2 linked regions of the Gemmatirosa kalamazoonensis genome follow. The protein of the gene in region 1 interacts with the protein of each later gene in a pairwise test. Links are inferred from orthologs where the notes say so. Each region holds a gene or a part of one and is shown on either strand. Other genes may lie near its edges.

What was found. The genes of interacting proteins can lie anywhere in the genome.
Region 2: the proteins of ftsZ (region 1) and J421_RS17100 interact in binary tests that used the Escherichia coli proteins (3 or more experiments, as listed by UniProt). The link is inferred for Gemmatirosa kalamazoonensis from one-to-one orthologs.

What each region holds. Positions count from the first base shown.
Region 1 is NZ_CP007128.1:3,582,428-3,588,719, reverse strand. Bases 3,346-6,292 are described here. They hold ftsZ (cell division protein FtsZ), read right to left. Parts: upstream 5,452-6,292; coding sequence 4,240-5,451; downstream 3,346-4,239. Other genes in these bases: ftsA (cell division protein FtsA), read right to left, coding at 5,862-6,292; J421_RS15465 (M23 family metallopeptidase), read right to left, coding at 3,346-3,896. Also shown: signal recognition particle-docking protein FtsY, read right to left, coding at 1-631; J421_RS15470 (hypothetical protein), read right to left, coding at 711-2,528; more of J421_RS15465, read right to left, coding at 2,625-3,345. UniProt on the Escherichia coli protein: Essential cell division protein that forms a contractile ring structure (Z ring) at the future cell division site. The regulation of the ring assembly controls the timing and the location of cell division.
Region 2 is NZ_CP007128.1:3,927,733-3,932,851, forward strand. Bases 1-2,808 are described here. They hold J421_RS17100 (rod shape-determining protein), read right to left. Parts: upstream 2,020-2,808; coding sequence 982-2,019; downstream 1-981. Other genes in these bases: mreC (rod shape-determining protein MreC), read right to left, coding at 1-974; ald (alanine dehydrogenase), read right to left, coding at 2,360-2,808. Also shown: more of ald, read right to left, coding at 2,809-3,493; J421_RS17110 (M16 family metallopeptidase), read right to left, coding at 3,528-4,799; J421_RS17115 (polyribonucleotide nucleotidyltransferase), read right to left, coding at 4,819-5,119. UniProt on the Escherichia coli protein: Forms membrane-associated dynamic filaments that are essential for cell shape determination. Acts by regulating cell wall synthesis and cell elongation, and thus cell shape.

The DNA of each region.
Region 1 (6,292 bases):
CCTCCATGAGCCCCGCGCTCGTGTGCAGACGGCCGGCGGTGTCGATGATGACGACGTCCACGCCGCGCGCGATGCCCGCGTCGATCGTGTCGAATGCGACGGCCGCCGAGTCGGCGCCCGCCTTCGCGCCCACGAACTCCGCGCCCACGCGTTCGGCCCACACGCGCAGCTGGTCGATCGCGCCGGCGCGGAACGTGTCGCCGGCGCCGAGCAGGACGGTCTTTCCCTGCTTGCGCAGCCGCGCCGCGAGCTTGCCGATGAACGTCGTCTTCCCTGCCCCGTTCACGCCGATCACGAGGATCACCGTCGGCTTTGACGCCGAGAGCTTCAGCGACGGGTCGCTGTTCCCCTCGCGCAGCTCCGCTTCCACGAGGCGTCGCAGCGCGTCCTGGAACTCCGGCTCGGTGCGAATGAGGCCGCGCTGCGCATAGCCGCCGATCTGGTCGACGAGCTTCAGCGTCGTCGCGACGCCGAAGTCGGACGCCAGGAGCACCTCCTCGAGCTGCTCCAGCGAGCCGTCCTTCACGCCGCCGCGGAGGATCACCCCCACGTCGGCGTTCGCGACGTCCTTGATGCGTTGCCAGAGCGACTTCTTGGGCGCGTCGCCTTCCTTTCTGAACAGCAGAGCCATCGACCGAGCCGGTTAGCGTGGAGCGGGGAGCGTGGAGCGTGGAGAAATCTACTCTACCCTCCACGCTCCCCGCTCCACGCTATCGCAGGCCCCACCGGCGCCGCAGCAACCACTCCGCGCAGAGCAGCGCCAGCGCCAGCGCGTAGAGCAGCCCGAAGTCGCGTAGCCGCGGCGTGAGGTCGGCCGCGCGCCCGCTGCCCACGGGGCCCGACGCGACCGTGGCGCGCCGCGGCAGCAGCTCGCGCGCGACGTTCACCACGAGCAGCGCGCCACCGCCCGGCACCGTGACGTCGTACGTGCCCGGGGCGAGGGGCGCGCTCGTCACCGGCTCGCCGCGCGTGCCGAAGTGCAGCCGCACCGTGTCGGCGCTCGCCGCGCCGCGCCGCCTGAGCACCGCCGTGACGAGCGAGTCGGCACCGCCGCGCCGCCACCGGATCGGCTCTCCCGCGCGCACGACCGCGTCGGCGACGACCGCGCCGCGCACGTCGCCGCGCCCCGCGGCGAGGAAGTCGAGGATGCCGCCCCACAGCCCCGTGAATGCGTCGGCCGCCGCGCCGCCGCGGAACTGCCAGCGCCAGAACCCCGTCGCGCCGACGACGATCACGCGCCGCGGCTGCTCGGCGCCGACGATCACGGCGCGCGGCGCGCCGCTGCGGGCGAGCCGCGCCCGCAGCACGTCGAACTCCGCGCCGGCGAGCGCGCCTCCGCCGAGATCCAACGGCGGCAGGCTGTCCCACGCGACGCCGGAGAGCGCGGCCGCGGCCGGCGATGCCGGCGCATCCGACGCGTACCATTCCGCGGCCGGCGCGGCGCCCGGCGCGGCCGGCGCCGTCGGAAAGAGCAACAGCGCGCCGCGCGTCGCCGCGCGCGGCGCGCCGAATACCGCGGTGTCGCCGTGCAGCACCAGCACGCCCGCGCTCAGCGCCACGCGCCGCACCTCCGCCTCGTCCACCGGCGCGAGCGTCCCCTCCACGCGCCACTGTCCCGGCGCGACGCGCAGATACGCGCGGGTCGGCAGCGACAGCGCGCCGCGCAGGACGGCGAGCATGCCGCGCGCGTCGAAGTCGGGCGCGGAGCTCACGAACACCGCCGCCGGCGCCGCGCTCACGTCGAGCGTCGTGGCGAGCGTGTCGTTGCGCGGCTCGCGATCACCCGCGGCCGCGATGACGGCGCGCAGCGGCACCGAGCCTGCGAGCCCGGCGAGCGGCAGACGCATCGACACCGTGCGCTCGCCGAACGCGGGCAGCGGTGCGACGCTCGTCTGCGCGCTCGAGCGTCCGGCGACGTCGACGCGCAGCGTGCCCGGCGCCGCACCGGCGGCGTCCGCGGCGAGCGACACGCGCACGTCGATCGTGTCGGTCGCGGCGGCGAGGCGTGTCGCGTCGATCGACGTCACCGCGGCATCCGGCCCGCGACGCGGCGACTCCACGCGCACGCGCGATCCGCGCGCCACGCCGCGCAGCGCGGCGGCGTCGTCGATCTCGCCGTCGGTCACGAGCTGCAGCACGCGCCCCGATGCCGCCGCGCGCTCGGCGAGCGACGCGATGGACGAGCGCGCGTCGTGCGGTGCGTCGTCGCCGCGCAGCGGGCGCGCGGAGTCGCCGATCGCCCACAGCGTGTCGCCGCCGAGCGCGCGCGCGACGTCGCGCGCGCGGCGGAACGCGTCGACGTCGCCGCCGCGCGTCCAGCTCGCGGACACGTCGAGCGCCACGACCGCGGACGGCGCGCGTGACCGTCCCGCGGGCGCGTCGAGCGCGAGCGCGGCGAGCAGCGTCACGGCGAGCGCGCGCAGCACGGCGAGCGCGAGTCGCGGCCCGAGCGCGGGCGACGAGCGCCGCGCATACGACAGCGCGGCGAGCACCAGTCCGGCCGCGGCGGCGGCGAGCCAGACGCTCACGCGCTCAGCCGACGTCGCCTGTCGGGGATTCCATCGTCACGACGGGCGGCGAGTGCAATCGACGCGCCGCCCGTGCATCGGTCGACGTGCGCGTGGTCAGTTCGCGTCGGCGACTCGCGTCGTGGCCGACGGTGCGCGCAGATCGAGCGCGGCGAACAGACGCGAGCGGAGCGCCGCGAACGCGCCGCGCTCACGCGCTGGAATCGGATCGGCGATCTTGTCGCGCAGCGCCTTGCGCGGGTCGCGCTGCACGCCGTCGACGAGCATCTCGAAGTGCAGGTGCGGCGCGGTCGCGAGCCCCGTCATGCCGACGTAGCCGATCGTCTTGCCGATGGCGACGAACGAGCCGCGCCGCACGCCCTTCGCGAAGCCGCGCAGGTGGCCGTAGCGGCTCACGTAGCCGTTCGAGTGCCTAACCTCGATGACGTTGCCGAAGCCCGACTTCCACCCCGCGTACGCGACGGTCCCCTCACCGATCGCGCGCACCGGCGTGCCGGCGGCCGCGGCGTAGTCCGTCCCCTTGTGCATCTTCCACTCGCCGAGGATCGGATGATTGCGCATGCCGAACACGCTCGAGATGCGGCGGAACTCCACGGGCGCGCGGAGGAACGCGGCGCGCAGCGACTTGCCGTACTGATCGAAGAACGTCGTGCTGCCGCCGCGCCGCTCGAAGCGGATGGCGTCGACTTCCTTGCCGCTCACCGTCATGCTCGCCGCGAGGATGTGCGCCTCGGTCGGCTTCCCTTCCGGATCGACCTTCCGCTCCAGCAGCAGGCGCACGGAGTCGCCCGGCTGGAGGTCGCGGTCCATGTCGACGCGGTACTCGAAGATGTCGGCGAGCTTCCACACGATCTCGGAGCGCTCGGCGCTCGGCAGCCGGTCGCCGAGCGCGGCGTGCAGCGCGTCGTGCAGGCTGGAGCGGATCGCGCCGCGGGCCACGAGCGTGTCGGTGCGCCACGCGAGCTTCTCCTCCATGCGCTGCCACGCGCCGGCGAGATAGCGGAGGCGCACCACGCGGTCGACGGCGGGCTTGTACGTGATCTCCTGCGGCAGCGAGTCGCCGGCGCGCGCGACCGTCGTCACCTTGATGCCCGCGCGCAGCGACGTCGCCTCACCGGCGGCGCGCAGCGCCTGCGCGGCGAGCACGCGGCTCACGCCGGCGCGCTGCAGCACCGACACGAGCGTCTCGCCGCGGCCGAGCGTGTCGACGCGCTCCCGCCACGCGGGCGCCACCGGCGCGGTGACGGGGAGCGCGACCTCGGTCGCCGCGTCGTTCACGGCGAGGTCGGTCACGGGGCGCGCGGCGGGGGCCTGCGGCGCGAAGTAGACGGCCGCGGCGGCGGCGCCGGCCACGACCACGTAGGTCACGGCGCGGGCTCGGCGGAGGCGGCGATCGTTGGGCGCCCCCGCGCGGTCCGAGGCGCGGCGGGCAGGCGGAGGGGATGTCGCGCCGGGGGGGCGGCGTGCGACTTGGTGTCGTTCACCAGGGAGCTCTCGGGGGGAGACGCGACGTACGTGGGCGTGGAAGGCTCCGGTCAGCCGCAGAGCCTAATGCCCGGTACGACCACCCGCAACACCTCACGGCGGCGCGACTTACCGAGGACCGGCGGGGCCGCGCCGCCGACTCGTTCCCTATGTGACGAACCGCGGGCGCACTCGTCACGAGCGCGCCCGCGGGCGGAGAGGCGAACCGGGGACCGCAGCGATCCGGTCAATCCATCTGCCGACGGATGAACGTCGGGATCTCCATGTCGTTCAGGTCCTGCGGCGTGCGGTCGGACGCCGGGTTGAGCGGCGCGGACAGCGGGGTCGTGCGCGGACGCGCCGCCTCCATCGCCGGCGCGGTGCGCGGCGCCACGACACGGGCGCCGGCCGGGGCGCGGTCGCGTCCGTCGCGGGTGAACGGGATGATGTTCTGCGCACCCGAGTTGCGCGACGCCTCCATCCCCACGCCGCCGACCTGCAGCTGCCGGTCGAAGCCCGTGGCGATGACCGTGACGCGAATCTCCCCCTGCATCGCCGGCTCGTGCACGGCGCCGAAGATGATCTCCGCGTCGTCGCCGACGGCGTCGTGCACGATCTCGTTGATCTGGTGCACCTCGCCGAGCGTCAGGTCGTTGCCGCCGGTGATGTTCACCAGCACGCCCGTCGCGCCCGACACCGACACGTTGTCGAGCAGCGGCGAGGAGATCGCCTGCTGCGCGGCCTCGGTGGCGCGGTTCTCACCGCGGCCCATTCCGGTGCCCATGAGCGCCGAGCCGCCGTTCTGCATCACGGTGCGCACGTCGGCGAAGTCGACGTTCACGAGACCGGTGACGCTGATGAGGGAGCTGATGCCCTGCGTCGCGTGCAGCAGGACCTCGTCGGCCTTCTTCAGCGCATCCTGGAACGGGATCCCCTTGCCGACGACGGCGAGCAGCCGCTCGTTAGGCACGACGATCATCGTGTCGACGTGCTTGCGCATCTCGGCGATGCCCTGCTCCGCCTGCCGCATGCGCTTACGGCCCTCGAACAGGAACGGCTTGGTGACGATGCCGACGGTGAGCGCCCCGGCCTCGCGCGCCAGCTCGCACACGACCGGCGCCGCGCCGGTACCCGTTCCACCACCCATACCGCACGTGATGAACACCAGGTCGGCGTTCTGCAGCACGCGCAGCACCTCGTCGCGGCTCTCGTCGATCGCCTGGCGCCCGATCTCCGGACGCGCGCCGGCGCCGAGTCCCCGCGTGAGCTTCTTCCCGATCTGGATCTTGACGTCGGACTTCGAGCTGAGCAGCGCCTGCGCGTCCGTGTTCACCGAGATGAACTCGACCCCCTCGAGGTGCTCGTCGATCATCCGGTTGACGGCATTTCCGCCGCCCCCGCCGACGCCCACGACCTTCATGCGGGCGTTCTGGGTGGCGCTCTCCTCGAATTCGAAGATCATGCGGGCACGACTCCGAGTGTGCTGCGTGTGGACGGGGAAAGAACGAAGCCGGGAGAGAGAGCTGCCGGGTCTTCGCGAGTCACGCGCGGCTGACGCAGGTGGGAGGCGCGGCCGGTGTCGTGACTCGGGCAGGGAGCGAATATAACACGTTTCGCCGCCGCTGCCATGTCGCCACCCGCTGCGCGGAAAGCGACGAAATGATGTCTAGCGCCGTCACGCGTTTTCCACAACAGCGGGCGACGCAACCGCGCGTCGGTGTGACGTCCGACACAGCGCGATCGGTGTGCCGCGCCACCCGCGCGGTCCGGCTGCCAGCGTGACGCCCGCCGCGCCAACGTGTCGGACTTGACAAGAGTTCCGCGCGCTTTCACGCCGCGCGTTAGGAACGCCGCTGCGCGTCGCACGGCTCAGAAGAAGTCCTGAAGCCACAGCTTCACGCGCTGCGCCCACTTGTCGACGCCCGGCGTCTCGATCGTGACGCGCTTCTTCTGCGGCGCACCGCCGATCGCCACGCGCGACGCGCCGTAGAGCGCGAGCCCGAGCACCGTCGCGTAGCCCGGTCCTTCCACCGACTCGCGCAGCCCCGTCACCTGCTCGCCCGGCGTGCCCACGCGCGCCGTCGTGCCGAACACGTCGCTCGCCAGCTCGGTGACGCCGGGCATCGCCGCACCGCCACCGGTCAGCACCACGCCGCCGCTCAGCCGACCACCATACGACGCGCCCTGCACGCTGCGCTGCACGAGGTCGAAGATCTCGTCGAGGCGCTGGTGCACGATGTGCGCGATCAGCTCGCGCGGGATCTGCCGCTCGCCGTGCGTCGCCGTCGCCGGCAGCGCGA
Region 2 (5,119 bases), 350 kb from region 1 along the record:
TGCTCACGACCGAGCGAGTCGAGCGCGGCCCGTCGGGCGGCCATCTCCTGCTCGGCCGCGACCCGGGCGAGCGAGTCGCCGCCGGCCGCGATCGCGCGGGCCGCCGAGTCGGCCGAGGCCTGGCTCATCCAGATCGTCGTCACGCCCTCGTCCGACCGCTTCTTCAGCAGCATGAAGACCGGGCCGAGGTTCGCGAGCGACGCCGCCGGCTGCAGCAGGTACGTCCGCGCCCACTTCTCCGGCGTCGAGACCTCGCGGATGACCGTACCGACCGGGATGCCGCGCGGATAGGTGCCGCCGAGCCCCGAGCTGATGATGAGCTGTCCCGCCTTCAGCGGGGAGCGGAACGGCACGCCGCGCATCTCCAGCAGGCCGAGCTCCTTGCCCGAGCCGAGCCGCGCCTGCACCACCCCGAACGCCGAGTCGTTCGGCGTCGTCGCGCTCACGCGGAAGTCCGGATGCGCGTACGAGATCGCGATCGACGACGAGGCGTCGGCCGTCTGCACCATGCCGACCAGCCCGTCGGCGTTGATGACCGGCGTGAACGGCTGGATGCCGGCCCGCGACCCCGCCGTGACGCTGAACGTCTGCAGGATCTGCCGCGACACGAGGTCGCTCTCGAGCTGCGCCGGCGTCGCCTCGGCGGCCACGAAACCCCAGCTCAGCCGCGATCCGAGGGAGAGCGTTTTCCGGAGCCGCTCGTTCTCGCTCCGCACGGCCGAGTACTCGATCTGGAGCCGCGTGATCTGCGCGAGCCGATCCATCCGCTCGTCGTACGAGACGAACGCCGCGCGCATCAGCTCGGCCCGTCGCTGCAGCTCGGCGAACGGTGCGACGATCGTCCGCCGGAGGGCAGCCGCGGAGCGATCGCGCAGCTGCACCGGCAGGAACAGCAGGATGAGCGACCCCAGGAAGCAGGTACCGAGCAGCGCGTTGTCGATGACGCTGCCTACGCGCGAAGCTCTCGTCGCCATCGCGGCCTCAGGTCGTCAGGACCGACCAGTACTTCTCCTCGTCGTCCAAGATACGGCCGGTACCGCGGACCACGCAGGTGAGGGGGTCGTCGTCGACGTGGATCGGCAGCCCGGTCTCCTGGCTCAGCATCATGTCGAGCCCGCGGATCAGCGCCCCGCCGCCGGTCATCACGATGCCGCGGTCCACGATGTCCGACGCGAGCTCCGGGGGCGTGATCTCGAGCGCGCGGCGCACGGCGTCGACGATCTGCTGGATCGGCTCCTGGATCGCCTCGCGGATCTCGCTCGAGTGCACGCGCACCGTCTTCGGGATGCCCGAGACGAGGTCGCGCCCCTTCACCTCCATCTCCCGCTCGTCGCCGGTCGGGTAGGCCGAGCCGATCGTGATCTTGATCTGCTCCGCCGTCGGCTCGCCGATGAGGAGGTTGTAGTTCTTGCGCATGAACTGCACGATCGAGATGTCGAGCTCGTCGCCGCCCGTGCGGATCGACGTGTCGCTCACGATGCCGCTCAGCGCGATGACGGCGATCTCCGTGGTGCCGCCGCCGATGTCGATCACCATGTTGCCGGTCGGACTCTCCACCGGCAGCCCGACGCCGATCGCCGCGGCCATCGGCTCGGAGACCATGAAGACCTCCTTCGCGCCGGCGCCCATCGCGGAGTCGCGCACCGCGCGCTTCTCCACCTCGGTGATCCCCGACGGCACGCACACGATTACGCGCGGCTTCACCTTGAAGACGTGCTTGTCGATGACGAGCGTGAGGAAGTAGCGGAGCATCTTCTCCGTGACGTCGAAGTCGGCGATCACGCCATCCTTCAGCGGCCGGACGGCGATGATGCCTTCGGGCGTGCGGCCGAGCATGCGCTTCGCCTCGAGGCCGACGCCCTTCATCTTCTTTGTCTCGCGATCGATCGCGACGACCGACGGCTCGTTCAGGACGATCCCTTCGCCCTTGACGTAGATCAGCGTGTTCGCGGTGCCGAGGTCGACGGCGATCGCATTCGCGGGGAACAGCGACCCCGCCTTCGTGAAAGGCCAGCGCATCTGTCTCAGTAGGTCGGACTCGGCGAACGTACGAGGCTCAGCGAGTCGAGTCGCGGGGAGGTCCGCCGGCGCGAAGTCTAGCCGGCAGATAGTGCCCATTCAAGCAGAAGTCTGCGTCCTGCCTACACCTACGACCATCTCCCGAACGCGTCACATCACTCTCGGCCGTCGGTCTCGAACGTTGCGCCGCTGCGTCGCGGCGACTGAAAAAAAAGTGCGCGTGGGCCTCGTCGCGCCCACGCGCACACTCGCCGGCCCACCGTGCGAGGCGCCGCGCGTCGCAGGCGCGCCGCCGTGCAGGTTCGGGGCCGCGCCGTGCGGCCCGTCGCCGGTTCTCCCGTCAGCGAGCGAGCGCCGGCTCGCCGAGCATCTCTGACGGATCCGTGTACTCCAGACCGAAGGCGTCGGCTACCCCGGGGTACGTCACCCGGCCGTCCACCGCGTTGAGCCCCTTCAGCAGCGCCGGGTTCTCGCGCAGTGCGCGGCGCCATCCCTTGTTCGCGAGCTGCAGCGCGTAGGGCAGCGTGGCGTTGGTCAGCGCGAGCGTCGACGTACGCGGCACACCGCCCGGCATGTTCGCCACGCCGTAGTGGATCACGCCGTCGATGACGTACGTCGGGTTCTCGTGCGTCGTCGCGTGGATCGTCTCGATGCAGCCGCCCTGGTCCACCGCGACGTCCACGATCACGGCGCCCGGGTGCATCTTCTTGATGTCCTCGCGGCGCACGAGCTTCGGCGCCTTCGCGCCGGGAATGAGGACCGCACCCACCACCAGGTCCGCCGTCGAGATCTGCTCGAGGATGTTCTGCCGGTTCGAGTAGATCAGCTGCACGTTCGCCGGCATCACGTCGGATAGGTAGCGCAGGCGGTCGAGGTTCACGTCGAGCACCACGACCTTGGCGCCCATGCCGGCCGCCATCTTCGCGGCGTTGATGCCGACGATGCCCCCGCCGAGGATCACGACCTTGGCCGGTGGCACGCCCGGCACGCCGCCGAGCAGCACGCCGCGGCCGCCGTACAGCTTCTCGAGGTACTTCGCCCCCTCCTGCACTGCCATGCGACCGGCGACCTCGGACATCGGCGTGAGGAGCGGCAGCTCGCCCGTGGGCAGCTCCACCGTCTCGTACGCGATGCACGTCGCGCCGCTCTCGAGGTGCGCGCGCGTCAGCCGCTCGTCGGCGGCGAAGTGAAAGTACGTGAAGACCGTCTGCCCGGCGCGCATGCGCTTCCATTCGGGCTCGATCGGCTCCTTCACCTTCATGATCATGTCGGCCGCGGCCCACACCGCGTCCGCGTCGGGCGCGATCTCCACGCCGACCGCCGTGTAGTCCGCGTCGGTGAAGCCGCTGCCGTCGCCGGCGCCGGTCTCCACGATCACGCGGTGCCCGTTCGCGACGAGCGCCTCGGCGCCGGCCGGCACGAGGGCCACGCGATTCTCGTTCGTCTTGATCTCCTTCGGAACGCCGATGAGCATGGCTCGGAAGGTTCGTTGAGAGTGATGGTCGCGCTCAGCCGACGGCTTTGGGGCCGAGGCTGAGCACCGTCTGCTGCTCGGGGGCGAAGAACGCCGCGCACACGTCGCGCACGTCCTCCGGGTTGATTCGTTCCACGAGCGCGAGCGCGTCGTCGAGCGTGCGGAACGGCTCGCCGAACAGCTCCACGCCCGCGGCGCGGTACATCCGGTTCGTCACGCTCTCGAGCGACAGCGTGATCTGGCCCTTCAGCTGTCGCTTCCCCGCCTCGAGCTCCTCGTCGGGCAGCGACTCGCTCGCGAGCCGCGCGAGCTCCTCGCGCACCGAGTCGGCCGCGCGCCGCGCCGTCTCCGGCGCGGACGCGACGTACACGCCGTGCAGCCCGGTGTCGACGTGGAAGCTCTGGAACGTGTGGACGGCGTACGCGAGCCCCTGCTCCTCGCGCACCTTCTGGAACAGCCGCGAGCTCATGCCGCCGCCGAGCAGCATGCTCACGAGCGACAGCGCGTAGCGTCGCGGATCGGCGTGGGGCACCGTCGTCGAGCCGAACACGACGTGCGTCTGCGTCAGCTCGCGATCCGGCTCGTGGCGGTACGCCGGCGCCTGCGGCGTCGGCGGACACGTCGCGAGCGGCGTGGCGTCGCGTCGCGGCTCGCGGTCCCACCCGGAGCGCACGAGCGACTCGACGAGCCGGTCGTGCTCCACGCGCCCGGCCGCCGCGACCACCACGCGCCCCGGATGATACGCGCGCTCGTGCAGCGCGCGCAGCTCCGCGGTGCCTAACGCGCCGACCGTCTCGCGCGTGCCGAGGATCGCGTGGCCGTACGGGTGCGATCCCCACAGCAGCTCGTTGTGCAGCTCGAACACGAGGTCGTCGGGGGTGTCCTCCACCATCCCGATCTCCTCGATCACGACGTTGCGCTCGAGCGCGAGGTCGGCGTCACGGAGCAGCGGCCGGAACACGAGGTCCGCGATGACGTCGGTCGCCACGTCGAGATGCTCGTCGAGCACGCGCGCCTGGTACGACGTGTACTCGCGCGTCGTGTACGCGTCGAGCGACCCGCCTAACGTCTCCACCTCGAGCGAGAGCTGGCGCGCGGTGCGCGTCGGCGTGCCCTTGAACACCATGTGCTCGAGCAGGTGCGAGACGCCCATGCGCTCGCGCGGCTCGTGAATCGATCCCGCCTGCACGAAGGCCCCGAACGCAACCGACCGCACGCCCGGAATCTCTTCCGAGAGCACGGTCAGTCCGTTGTCGAGCGTCGTGCGGCGGAGCCCCGCCACGTCGAAGCCGACGGGCGGGGTCACCAGGGACGGCGCCACGCCGTCAGCGCTCGCCGCGGTCGTCGCGAGAGCCGCGTCGCGGGCCGCTGCGCGGACGACGCCCCGAGCCGCCACCGGCCGCTGCGCCCTCCTCGCGGGGCGCGCGCTCGGCGCGCTCCTCGCCGCCGTTGCTCTCCGCGCGCGGCGGCCGCTCCGAGCGCTCCCCGCGCGGACGATCGCCGTTGCCCTCGGCCGGCGCCTCGGGCGCGCCTTCCGGCTTCGGCTCGAGCGCCTTCATGGAGAGACGCAGACGCCCACGCTCGTCGCGGTCGATGAGCTTCACCTTCACGCGGTCGCCCTTCTTC